DNA from 3 places in the Undibacterium sp. WLX3042 genome. Region 3 is predicted to be linked to each of the others. Evidence: predicted binding sites of a transcription regulator. Region 3 holds the regulator's gene; each other region holds the start of a gene.

Region 1 (4,261 bases), 950 kb from region 3:
TGAGCCGCGTATCGAAGTCAGCGGCGTACGCAGTTCGTGACTGACCACCGAGACAAATTCGGTCTTGAGCTGATTGATCCGCTGCCGTTCACTGATGTCCATGACAAAAACGACCCACTCACGCGGCGAATTTTCCAGATAACCCAGACCCACCAGCACGGGTATGGCGGAACCATCGGCACGCCGCAGCATGACTTCAAACGGCGAGGTGGTACCGGTGCTGAGCATTTCGGTGTATGCCTGATGCACCAGATACTGATCCGGTTCTGATAACACGACCCGCCACAGAAACTGCTCTGCCAGCAGATGTTCACGTGTGTATCCGGACATCTGACAAAACATGCGGTTGACATCCGTCAGCCTGGGACCGTCACTGCCATACAAAATACCGATCAGGCTGGAATTCATGATGCGCTGCAAGCGGCTTTCGCTTTCGCGCAGCGCATCAAGGGTCTGGCGCTGTCCGGTAATGTCTTCGACCATCCAGACCGCACCCTGTTCATAGGATTCGGCCGGCAGTGCCCGTCCGGCAACCCGGGCCATGAAGGATTCGCCATTGGCGCGGCGCAGATACCATTCCAGCTCTACCAGTTCATCCGCAATCAGGCTGGGTATGACCGCTTCACTGAATGAACGGTAGTCGTCATCGTCATGGTACAGAAACGTGGTTCTGATTCCTATCATCGATTGCGCATCTGGGAAGCGGCATAATTCTGCGAGCGCATCATTGGCGCGGATGATGACGCCTTTGCTGACGAACATAATGCCCACCGGTGCATTGGCGATCAGGATTTCCAGTTCGCGCGCCAGTTCCTTATAGCGGGCATTATTCGATCGCAACAATTCCTGATTCAGACGTAATTGCTCTTCCGTGCGTTTGCGTTCCGTAATGTCGATATGGGTGCCGACAATACGAACAGCACGTTGATTTTCATCCCATTCAACGGCGGCCCCCAGCGACATAATCCAGCGCCATTCACCGGCACGGTTTTTCTGCCGGAACTCGGCGTGGTAATCGGTTTTTCCTTTGGACGCAAAATGAGTCCGATAGGCATTTCTGACAGCATCTACATCATCCGGATGGATACTGTGTTTCCAGAAGTAATCCCAGAATGCAAACGGATCGGCAAACTCGTCGATCGAGTGTTCGATCATGTTGCTGTATTCGGGGCTGAAGGTGGCGGCGCCGGTGTTCAGATTGATGTCGTACAAACCCTGATTTGACGCCTGCATCACGAGGCGTCGCTGTTGTTCGGCGGTGATTAAATTCTGTTCAGTTTTTTTACTCCGGGTCTGATCCATGAAACAGCCGTGCCACAGCAGACTGCCATCTTCCTGGCGTTCCGGGCTGGCCTCGCCCGCCATCCAGCGTTCCTCTCCATTCCTGAGAACGATGCGGAATTCATGCGTCCACAGACGCAGGTCTTTCGCAGCGGTACGCACGCTGAGCATGAATGCAGGCAGATCTGCCGGATGGACTTTGCTGAACAGAATATTGATGTCTGCGCACAGTTCCGCCGCACTAAATTCAAACAAGCGTTCGACCGCATCGCTCGCGTAATTGAAACAAAAGCGTTCGTCTGAAAAACGCTGATACTGGAAAAAGACTGCCGGCAGAAAGCGCGAAAAATTATTCAGCAAGGTCTGACTGGCCTGCAGCGCTCTCAGCTCTGCTGCCCTGATCTCTGCAGCAAGCGGATTCGGTGGCGGTGGTGTGACAGACATCTGCTTGCTTAAAAATAGACAGAAAAAACGGACAGAAAAAAGGGGCGATCAACGTAAAACCGCTATTCTGCCCCTGACCGGCAACGCCGGCGATGCATGTCTCAGATGACAGCCGCAGTTGTGATTAAGGGTGCTGCGTCACGATCTGATTGAAGAAATCATACACGCCTTGTTCACTCATTTTGCGCGCATTTGATAATTCGCCACCTTTAGAGGCAAATAAGACACTGTTATCTGCTTTTAATACGACAGCAGCAGGAATACCTTTTTTAATCGGATTGCCGTAACTGTTTGCCAGCGTCAGGTTTTTATCAAACTGACCGACGTCCACTTTCACCACGATGAATTTACTGGCGATCAGCGCAGCGCTTTGTCCTTGCATAGAGCGGTCGAGCTCCAGACAATCCTTGCACCAGTTCGCACCGAAAATCACCAGCACTTTTTTGTTGCTGGCCTGTGCCTGTGTCAGTGCCCTGGCGACTGCGGCGGGCGCGTCGGCGGTTTCATCATATGGCCTGGCAACGTCAGCATGTGCAAGGTTGAACGCAAGACCAATAGCGCACGCGGAAATGAGTCTGGAGAGAAAGGAGAAAGTTTTTTTCATGCTGAAGCAGGAGGAAAGGAAAATTCTCAGATAGTGACGTAATTTTTGCGCTTTGTCATCGCTGATCTGGCGCAAAAAAGGTGTAATTAACTGTATGTTTATACAGTTTTGTGACAAAAAACGGATAAAATAGACATATTCAGAACAATGATACGCAGGCTCAAAATTTCATTCATTGAGATTTCAATCAATGTATCCCGTACAGGAAAATCAGATGTCCGGGTTACTGACGTCTTGTCCATCGCAGATGCAACCTTCTTCCTATTGTCATTATGACGCCGACTTCAACGCTGAATCCTGAGTTGATTCATACGCGCCGCATTGCGCATTTAGATATGGATGCATTTTATGCATCCGTAGAGCTGTTGCGTTATCCGGAACTGAAAGGGCATTCGGTTGTGATCGGCGGGCGTCAGGAGTATGCGCCTATCGTTGATGCAGATGGCAGTCGCCGGTTTTTTTACCTGAAAAATTATGCGGGCCGTGGTGTTGCGACCACCTCTACATATGAAGCGCGCGCACTTGGTGTTTTTTCTGCGATGGGTCTGATGAAAGCGGCGCAATTAGCCCCGGATGCGTTTTTATTGCCAGCGAATTTTGATGCTTATCGCCATTATTCGAGGTTGTTTAAAAATGCCGTTGCCAGTATCGCGCCTGAGATTGAAGACCGGGGTATCGATGAAATCTATATTGATTTGAGCAGCATTCCTGAAGAATCGGCGACGCTCGCTGCAAGAATTAAACAAGCGGTCGTCGCGGCAACGGGCTTGTCCTGCTCAATTTGTGTCGCACCGAACAAGTTACTGGCCAAGATCGGTTCCGAGTTAGACAAACCCAATGGTTTGACGATTTTACATGAGGCCGATATCCCGCAACGGATATGGCCTTTACCTGTAAAGAAAATAAATGGCATCGGCCCAAAAGCGGCGGAACAGTTGCTGCGCCTGAATATCGTCACCATCGGGCAATTGGCTGATGCAGATCCAGAGTTGCTGCAGAATACCTTCGGGCGAAATTATGCGCTATGGTTGTATAACAGTGCGCGCGGTATCGACGAGCGGGAAATCACGACAAGTTCGGCCCCTAAAGTGATTAGTCGTGAGACGACTTTTGAGCGTGACTTGCATGCACATCGTGATCGCGAAACGCTGTCGGTCATCTTTACCGATCTCTGTAAACGTGTGAGCAATGATCTCAGAAATAAAGGCTATGTCTGTCGCACGATAGGCATCAAGGTCCGGTATGCGGATTTCCGCATTGCGACCCGGGACATCCGATTGCCAGCGACAACGGCAAGCGCAGAAGTGATCCGCCGGTATGCCGGTGAGTGTGTACGCCGCTTACCTTTGGATCAAAAACTGCGATTGCTCGGCGTGAAGGCCAGCAATTTATCTAAAGCTGGAGCAGATGAAGACAAAACAAAGCAATTGCAAATTGATTTGTTCAACTGATCATCGTCACCTATTCGGATGTATGCGCATCAGACGGCCTGACGAAAGCGCTGTATTGCGGCATTGACCACTCCCTCTGTACTGCCACTTTCATCATATTGATGACGAAGATAATGGGCGTCGTTGCCTTCATGCGTAATTTGTTCCAAATGCGAGAGTGCTTCCTGGCTGCCGAGCGTTGCAGCATAAGGTTCCATGCGTCGCAGACTGGTTAAAATGTCTTCGCGTAATGAACAACCGACATAAGTCTTAGGATGCACCACGGTTCCGTCGAGGCCGAAGCGGCATGCCTGGAAGCGGTTATAGTTGTAGACAAGGTAGTCGTCTTCTTCGGGCGCTGCTTCGCGTTTTTCTAACAAATAGGCGCATAGCATTTGCAGATAGGCGGCCAATGCTGCTGCCCGTTCCACTGTCAGCGGTGTATCGCAGACGCGGAGTTCTATCGTTCCGTATTCAGGTTTTGGCCGGATATCCCAATAAA
Region 2 (4,261 bases), 390 kb from region 3:
ATTGAGCGGTAATACGGACGATGTTGCCGCAACGTCAGCGGCAATGGCTGCGGCAATAACCATGCGGGTCTGTGGAGCAGAGCAGCAGCAGGCATCTCTGCACCTGCCGGGCGTTTTTGCATGACCGATATCCATTGATTCGCAATTTCAGGCCGGTGATCAGCCAGTGGCGCGGCTTGCAAGACATGATCCTCGCCCAGCCGGGCCACCAGCAAGGCCAGCAAACGCTGATGGTCTTCCGGCTTGCCTCCCGGTTCGGGAAATAAGGATTCGCTTTGCACATCCAGTGCGACTGTTTCCGGGGCTTCCAGCACCAGCGCAATCACAGCCGATGGCAGGCTGAATTGCGCTAACTTTTCTTTGAGCAGTGGCAGCAAATGCGCGTCTTGCCAGCAAGCTTCAGCCATAACGATGTTCAATATGCTTGGCGCGACCGCCTGACGACCGCGCTCATGCTGCAACTGCAGGCGGATTTGCTTCACAGCGAGACGATGCACACTGAGCCAGCCGCTTAATTGCCTGAGCAGGCTATGGCAATACGTCAATATCATATCGCTGCGCTCCAGCCTGTCGGGCAATTCCAGGCTGGCATGGAATCGCGGCGCTGCCACGACCCAGGTGAATAAAGTGCTCTGCCTGCCATAGACCTGATCCAGCTCATCCAGCAAGGCTTTACCAAAACGGCGTTGCACACCAGCGCGCGGCAGTTGTTGCAGATGAAAAAGTGTGTGACATGCCAACCCTTGCAATAATTCCAGACAGGGACGGGCATGTATCAGCAGACTGACTGGCAGCCCATTCAGCCGGGTGGGCAAGCGCTGCGGATGTAAACACTGCGCGCCGGATTTGTGCTGGCGGGCCGCATCACGCGCCAGTATGCAGGCGGCTTTGGCAAACGGGGCGCAGGCAATGGTGGTATGCAAACCCAGTATTTCCATGGTTTGCCGTACATGCTGACGTAATGCCCGCAAGCCACCGAACAGACGCAAACTGGCACCGATATCTAGCACGATGGTGGCTTCTTCTGCGATGGCCACCTGCGGCGTATATCGCAACAAGGCGAGGGCTGCAGCCTCTAAGGCATTTTTTTGTCTGACTAAATCCCGCTGAAACAACTTTGCCGTTGGTAACAACATGAAAACGCCGCCACGCCGCATGCCTGCGCGTACGCCAGCCTGTTGCGCAGTTTCAGACATCGCTGTCACGCGGTTTTGTTGTAAGACGACGCTGCCGTGATCTTCTCTGCGTCGCTGCCAGTACGGTAAAAACACATCCAGCTCCAGCAAAGGGAAATGCACCGCAATCCAGAGCTGCGGTGGTCCAGCTGACTTACTGGCTGTTGCGAGTTTGTGCGATCTGCCTGACGACATTTCTGTATTTGCATCTGCATTTACACTGATTTTTCGCTCATGTCGCGAAAGGAAGGGGGCAGTCATACTTCAGCCTTTTGCATCACTCAGATGCATGCTTAGCTTGCAGATGATTGTGAAAAACAGCGGAAACTTTGTGCCGGACAGATGTGGTCTCGACAGGTATAGAAGGTGAGATTTCCGGTGCACGCGGGCTGATATAGGGATTGAGATGCGGATTGAGATACGGGTGATCAGGTAAATACAAAGGCAAAGGTGCCTCGCGCAATGCCCCGCGTCGTTTAAGTAAATGCACTTGCAAACCAAATGCTGTCGGCCGCACGCTGACACGCAGAGGTGCAGGCGATGCAGAGGCTGCCGCACGTAAAGGTCGTATCAGACAAAACAAAGTCTCAGAGGCTTGTGCTGCCAGATGCAGTCGTCGCAATGCCTCGGTGCGTATCTGCGGCTGCCAGAATAGCAAGGTACCGCAACTGCCATGCCGTAATATTTGCTCCGCAGCCCACAAACTGTCTGCATGTTTATCGCACGCTACCCACAGTAATTGCGATGAGCACAATTGCTGACTCAATAAAGCCGTGACTTGCGGTGTGTAGGGGGGTGCCAGCAAAGCAAGCGGGCGGGCGCCCATTTTTTTTATTGCCGGTAATAACAGTCGTAACTCTGCTGTGCCTGCTTGTTCGGTCAGTATCTCTGTCAGCTGACCTAATGGCCAGCCGCTATCCGGCAACTCCCGGTTCAGAGCTATGTAGCCGCTTGCCACTGTTTTTGCCACGCCGTGCGCGAGTTGCGATGCTCGCCAGAGTGCGGGGTGCAGGTCTTGTAGGCCATTCAAAACAGGGATTTGCGTATTCTTATTCATGCCAAAATAAATTTATACTGATTATACGTACAGTATAAATCAGACTATCTGAACTGCAATAGTTTTTCAGACGTAGCTGCAATATCGCTGGAAAGTGAAGCCAGATAATGCTTTGCGGGGATATACAGATTTCTCGGCAGTGGAAAGTTTGCGACACTTTTAAATATACTGATTGCACATACAGTATCTTATGTTAAAGTGCTTTCCATGGACAAACGATGAGTCAGTGATGAATGAAAGCCTCACTGAACGATGCAGTCGATGATGTCCTTCGCGATCTTTTTTGTAACAAGGTAGTTCATTATTTTTTGTAGTAACCGGAAATGCTCTGCGCTTCAAGGGTCAGAAAAAAGTATGAACTGCCTTTATAACCAACCCGGAGATTCATTTATGGCATACCTCGATCAGTCTTTTGATACGCGTTTCAGTCTGCAATTGTCGCCAACTTCTTTTTTACTGCGCTTAGGCCGTCGTGAGATATTCGTCTGCCGCGATTACAGACAGCGTGCTTATTACGTCAATCCCGTATTGGATTGCTCCACAGGTGTACAGCCAGGACATCTGGAAATTTTGTTCTGCAAGAAATGGCTGATTATTTTGTCCAAGGCAAACTGGTAAGCGCTGAGGATTCGCGCCTTATGCTTCGCAATATGTACGCCTGATTTTGCTATTTTTGTTATTGCTTGCGCATACTTTAGGGCAGCAGTATCAGCAAGCGCAACAGCCTGAGCAGTAGCCTTGCAGGTAAGGCTGGGGAAATGATCAGGGGCGCAATATCAGCGTGCCGATATAGCCAACAGGCAATGCCAGCGCATAGATTTGAGCATCTTTTAAAACCGATGCCATCTGTTGCTGAACGTGGTCGTCGTACTCTGTTATGGCAATGCCAGCACATTTAAAACGCGCTTCCATCATTGTCCAGTAATGCGCAAACAGCGTTGCGCGTTCACCATCTTGCACCTGTTGTAGTGCTGCGATTTGCTGAGGACTGAAATAGATACCGGCAATATCCTGCCAGTCATCCATAGCCTTTACTGCCATCAGATCGATACCCGGCTGCTGTTTCTGACTGATCGCGGCCAACGATAAGCCAGGTTCATGGCTGACGGAAATAAAAACTTCTTGTGTAGCGATGAAGCATTGCAGTTTGCTACCTGCGACACGTATCAGCCGTATCTCTTCCGCTGCGCTGGAAAATGCCTGCATCAGTAATTCGGTGATGGCGAGATGCAATTGTTGCCTGGCGGTTTCGCGCTGAAGATTTGGTGGGAAAGACAGTCCGATCACCACATTGGACTGTTGCCTGAAATAATCGAGAGCAGACCAGCGCTGTGTTTCCCAGTTAAACACAGCAAAAGCTGGCAGACGTATACCTTGCATGTCTGCTAGCTTTTGCATTTATTTACCTGTCATCGCGGCCGGGCAACCGCGCCAATGCGAATTCGCAGGAATAAACTCCCCTTTCATCACCAGCGTCAGTGCCCCCAGGCTTGCATCATTACCGACAACCGCGCTATACAACACGGCACTGCGCGGCCCCATGTAAACACGTTCACCGATGCTGACATGATCAATTTTCATGACGCGATCTTCAAACAAATGGGTTTGCGGGCAGGCGAGAGCATTGATTTCGCTGTGGTCGCCAATGCTGACGCAATCAAACTCGGTAATATCGGTTGTGTCCATATACACACCGCGACCAATTTTGCAGCCAAGCAGATTGAATGCTAGCGGTAACCAAGGCGTACCACGCAGATAGCGCATGAAATTCGGTACAGCAATCCCTTCGTATAAATTCGTAATACCTTCCGATAACCAGACAAATGGTGTCCACATGGGGACGCTGGCTTTCTTGTAGCGGAAAATCAGCAGCCATTTCAACACCAGTACAAAGACAAAACTGCCGACTCCATACAGCAAGCCTGAGGCTACCAGGTAATACAGCACTTCTGCCCAACGGTCTTCCCCCGCGAGCGGCATCAGGTCAAGAACGACGGTGTAACCAACGGCAATCACCATCGCGTGTGGT
Region 3 (4,261 bases):
AGGTTGAATCGCCTGAAAACCTTGGGCACCGCGTGCACCTTCTTCAGCGATCGCAAAGATTTTCGATTCAGCCTCATCCAGCATTTGCTTGACTTCCTTACCCTGAGGATTGAAAGCATTACCAGCAATTTCATCTGAAACAGTAATCAATTTGCGTAACACTCCGCGATCACGTACGATTTCTGCGTAACGGCGGATATTTGCTGCCGACGGCGTGTTTTGCGCCAGCGCATTCAGATAGGTAAGGCCGCCCGCCTCTTCTGCCTTGCCCATACCATTCAGCGCTTCGTAGACAGTAATCACGTCAGCCGGCCTCGAAGAATTAATCAGTTTGACAATGCACTGAAAAATAATTCTGTGATCATAGCGATAGAAATCCTCTTCACCGATAAAGTCTGCAATACGATCCCATGCAGCGTTATCAAGTAAAAGACCACCGAGAACAGACTGCTCTGCCTCAATGGAATGGGGGGGGACGCGGATTGCATCAAGTTGTGGATCAGTAGCGGCTTTCATGGCGCGCATTATACCTGCTAAATAGAATTACAAATAAAGACCGTCAATGACAAAGTACGGTGTGTACAACAAAATAAAAATACAAAATTATTTATATAATTTACGCTCAAAATAAAAAAAGCCGGGGAAACCCCGGCTTTTAAAATTTTTAGCTGACAGCTGATTAAGCGTGCTCGCCAACAACGGAAACGTTCACGTTAACAACAACGTCAGTGTGCAGAGCAACAGAAACAGCATGATCACCTGTTGTTTTCAATGGACCTTGTGGCATACGCACTTGAGCTTTTTCTACAGTGAAACCGGCTTTAGTCAGCGCTTCAGCGATGTCAAAATTAGTCACGGAGCCGAACAAACGACCATCAACACCAGATTTTTGAGAAATCTGGACTGTAGAGCCTTCCAGTTTCTCTCCTTGCGCCTGAGCTGCCGCCAGTTTCGCTGCAGCTGCTTTTTCCAGTTCTGCGCGCTTCGCTTCAAATTCAGCGATTGCAGTTGCAGTCGCACGACGAGCCATGCGCTGTGGAATCAAAAAGTTACGTGCATAACCATCTTTAACACGAACTACATCACCAAGATTGCCGAGATTAACGACTTTATCCATCAGAATAACTTGCATATTTTTCTCCTAATACCTGTCGTCAATTACGCTGTGTGCAGATCAGTGTATGGCAGCAACGCTAAGTAGCGTGCGCGCTTGATCGCTGTATCAACTTGACGTTGGTACAGTGCTTTAGTACCTGTCAGACGTGCTGGCATAATTTTGCCGTTTTCTTGCACGAAATCTTTCAGTGTGTCGATATCTTTGTAATCAACTTTTTCTACATGTGCTGCTGTGAAGCGGCAGAATTTTTTACGCTTGAACAAAGGGTTTTGTTGTTGACGCTTTTGCTTCAATTTGCTTTTATCAAATTTTTTACCGAATGCCATTTTTGGCTCCTAATCTAGTAAATGTGCCTGTATTTCACTGATATGAAATACCAGACTTTTGCTGTTGCGATTTTTGCGTGCTAAAAAACCTGTGAATGCAATCTCAACATCTAAAGGCAACTCATTGAATGTTCCTGAAATGTCACCGGCAGCCTGTGCCGGAATTTCAAATTCAACCAATCGCCCTGTTCCGGCTTCCACCTGCTGAGAACTGTGCATCAGTATCGCAGACGCTATCGGTATCCCAGCCGGCGTGTACCGTATCACTGATTTCTCTAAGATACGTGCCTTCACTGTCAGTTGATTCACTGTTTTTTATACGACCTTTTTCAAATCAAATGAATTAAGCAGCTGGTGCTTCGACGCGTTGCGCTTTAGCTGCGTCTTCTTTTTGAACAGCTTTCATCATTGGAGATGGTGCTGTTTCAGCTTTTTTCATTTTGACTGTCAGGTGACGCAGAACGGCATCATTGAATTTGAATGCTGTTTCCAGCTCAAGCAATGTTTCTGCATCGCACTCAATGTTCATGCAAACATAATGTGCTTTAGCCAGTTTTTGAATCATGTAAGCCAATTGACGGCGGCCCCAGTCTTCAACACGGTGAACCTGACCACCGCGTGCAACAACGCTAGCTTTGTAACGTTCGATCATCGCAGGAACTTGCTCGCTTTGATCGGGATGTACAATAAATACGATTTCATAATGACGCATATATTCTCCTTGTGGACAATAAAAATAGCCTGCCTCGGCGTCAAGACGAGTGCAGGAAGAGGAAAGCCGACGATGATAGCGCACTTTTTCGTTTTATTCAATCAATTCGGCGCATGGGAACTTTGGCGGCGCAAGATTACATATAATCATAAAATTTTCTTGCACTTCGCATCTTACTGTATAAAAATACAGACTGTTCTTATATACAGCGTAATGACTTACGTTTACACAAAATGCTTAAGCTGACAGCCCGACAAGAGCAGATCCTGAATTTAATCAAAGATGCCATTCAAAATACAGGCTTTCCACCAACACGCGCTGAAATAGCCTCAGAACTAGGCTTTCGATCAACGAACGCTGCCGAGGAGCATCTGCAAGCACTTGCGAGAAAAGGCGTCATCGAAATAGCTCCAGGAACATCACGCGGCATACGCCTGCTGGAATCAGAGTTATCGAGCCACATTACAGGTCAGCAAACCGCTTCAATGCAAGCCGCACTGCACCAAATCAGCCTGCCACTGGTTGGTCGCGTCGCCGCCGGATCTCCAATACTCGCCTCCGAACACATCGAAACCAGTTACCAGGTCGATCCTGCACTGTTCTCGGCAAAGCCGGATTTCCTACTGAAAGTCCGCGGCATGTCTATGCGGGATGCGGGGATTCTTGATGGCGATCTTTTGGCGGTAAAGAAGACTGACGTCGCGCGAAACGGACAAGTCGTTGTCGCAAGAATTGGTGATGACGTCACAGTTAAGCGCTACAAAAAAACCGGGAATTCGGTTGAATTAATTCCCGAAAATCCTGACTATTCAACAATCAGAGTCAGTGAAAACGAAGAGAATTTCTCATTGGAAGGGCTGGCTGTCGGACTCATGCGGAACTGGGTCTGAAACACAGCGAGATTTAATAAAAAAAAGCGCCCGGAAATTCGGGCGCTTTTTTATTGAGGAAAATATTAATGTTTCATCACTGCAAGATCAGCCTGAGGCTCAGCTGATCCTGCTGCAACGGGAATCTCCGCATCCACCAGAGGTTCAGGCTGTCGTTCTAAAGCAACTTCTAACACTTTATCTATCCAACGCACGGGGATAATTTCCAGTTTGTTTTTAACATTATCCGGAATCTCAGCAAGATCTTTTGCATTTTCTTCTGGAATTAAAACTGTTTTAATCCCACCGCGATGTGCAGCCAGCAATTTCTCTTTCAGACCACCGATCGGCAGAACCTCACCACGCAACGTAATCTCGCCAGTCATTGCAACATCCGCTCTTACCGGGATTCCGGTAAACACAGAAACCAGCGCTGTTGTCATCGCAATACCAGCCGAAGGACCATCCTTTGGCGTTGCCCCTTCAGGCACGTGAATGTGAATATCACTCTTCTCAAAAACGTCCGCCTTGATGCCCAAACGCTGAGCACGGCTGCGCACCACCGTGCGTGCAGCTTCGATCGACTCCTTCATGACGTCACCAAGCGTACCGGTACGTATGACACCACCTTTACCAGGCATCGACACCGCCTCAATCGTCAGAAGATCGCCACCGACTTCCGTCCATGCCAGACCGACAACCTGACCGATTTGGTTATCTTTTACCGCAACACCGAAATCGTAACGGCGAACCCCCAGGTATTTATCCAGATTTTTAGAGGTAATAGTCGCCTTTTTCTCGCTCTTCTTCAGCAACAGCATTTTGACTACTTTACGGCAAATTTTGGAAATTTCACGCTCCAGAGAACGAACGCCAGCCTCCCTCGTGTAGTAACGAATAATGTCTCTGATTGCACTTTCTGCGACTGCGATTTCCGCCTCTTTCAGCCCATTATTTTTAATCTGCTTTGGCAGCAAATAACGTTGAGCAATACTGGTTTTTTCGTCTTCGGTGTAACCGGAAAGGCGGATCACCTCCATCCTATCCAGCAAAGCCGGAGGAATGTTGTAAGAGTTCGACGTCGCCACAAACATCACATCAGACAGATCGAAATCAACCTCGATGTAATGATCTGAGAAAGTATGATTTTGCTCGGGATCCAGCACCTCCAGCAATGCTGAAGAAGGATCACCGCGGAAATCCGCCCCCATTTTATCGACTTCATCTAACAAAAACA

Evidence for each region. The regulator LexA, encoded in region 3, represses DNA repair genes until DNA is damaged. The targets are predictions, from matches to a motif close to ACTGTATNNNNATACAGT.
Region 1: dinB (DNA polymerase IV) is a predicted target of LexA. The motif match lies at 2,419-2,436, and genes of this name have one in related genera.
Region 2: imuA (translesion DNA synthesis-associated protein ImuA) is a predicted target of LexA. The motif match lies at 2,249-2,266, and genes of this name have one in related genera.

What each region holds. Positions count from the first base shown of each region.
Region 1 is NZ_CP186698.1:1,234,217-1,238,477, forward strand. It holds gene ACPAOP_RS05570 (PAS domain-containing sensor histidine kinase) at 1-1,725, opposite strand, end outside; gene ACPAOP_RS05575 (thioredoxin family protein) at 1,850-2,329, opposite strand; gene dinB (DNA polymerase IV) at 2,602-3,780, shown strand; gene ACPAOP_RS05585 (YbdK family carboxylate-amine ligase) at 3,810-4,261, opposite strand, start outside.
Region 2 is NZ_CP186698.1:2,568,228-2,572,488, reverse strand. It holds gene ACPAOP_RS11630 (Y-family DNA polymerase) at 1-1,370, opposite strand, end outside; gene imuA (translesion DNA synthesis-associated protein ImuA) at 1,453-2,232, opposite strand; gene ACPAOP_RS11620 (hypothetical protein) at 2,623-2,850, shown strand; gene ACPAOP_RS11615 (4'-phosphopantetheinyl transferase family protein) at 2,995-3,630, opposite strand; gene ACPAOP_RS11610 (Pls/PosA family non-ribosomal peptide synthetase) at 3,631-4,261, opposite strand, start outside.
Region 3 is NZ_CP186698.1:2,182,458-2,186,718, forward strand. It holds gene ACPAOP_RS09930 (replicative DNA helicase) at 1-516, opposite strand, end outside; gene rplI (50S ribosomal protein L9) at 680-1,132, opposite strand; gene rpsR (30S ribosomal protein S18) at 1,159-1,443, opposite strand; gene priB (primosomal replication protein N) at 1,453-1,752, opposite strand; gene rpsF (30S ribosomal protein S6) at 1,787-2,155, opposite strand; gene lexA (transcriptional repressor LexA) at 2,389-3,045, shown strand; gene lon (endopeptidase La) at 3,111-4,261, opposite strand, start outside.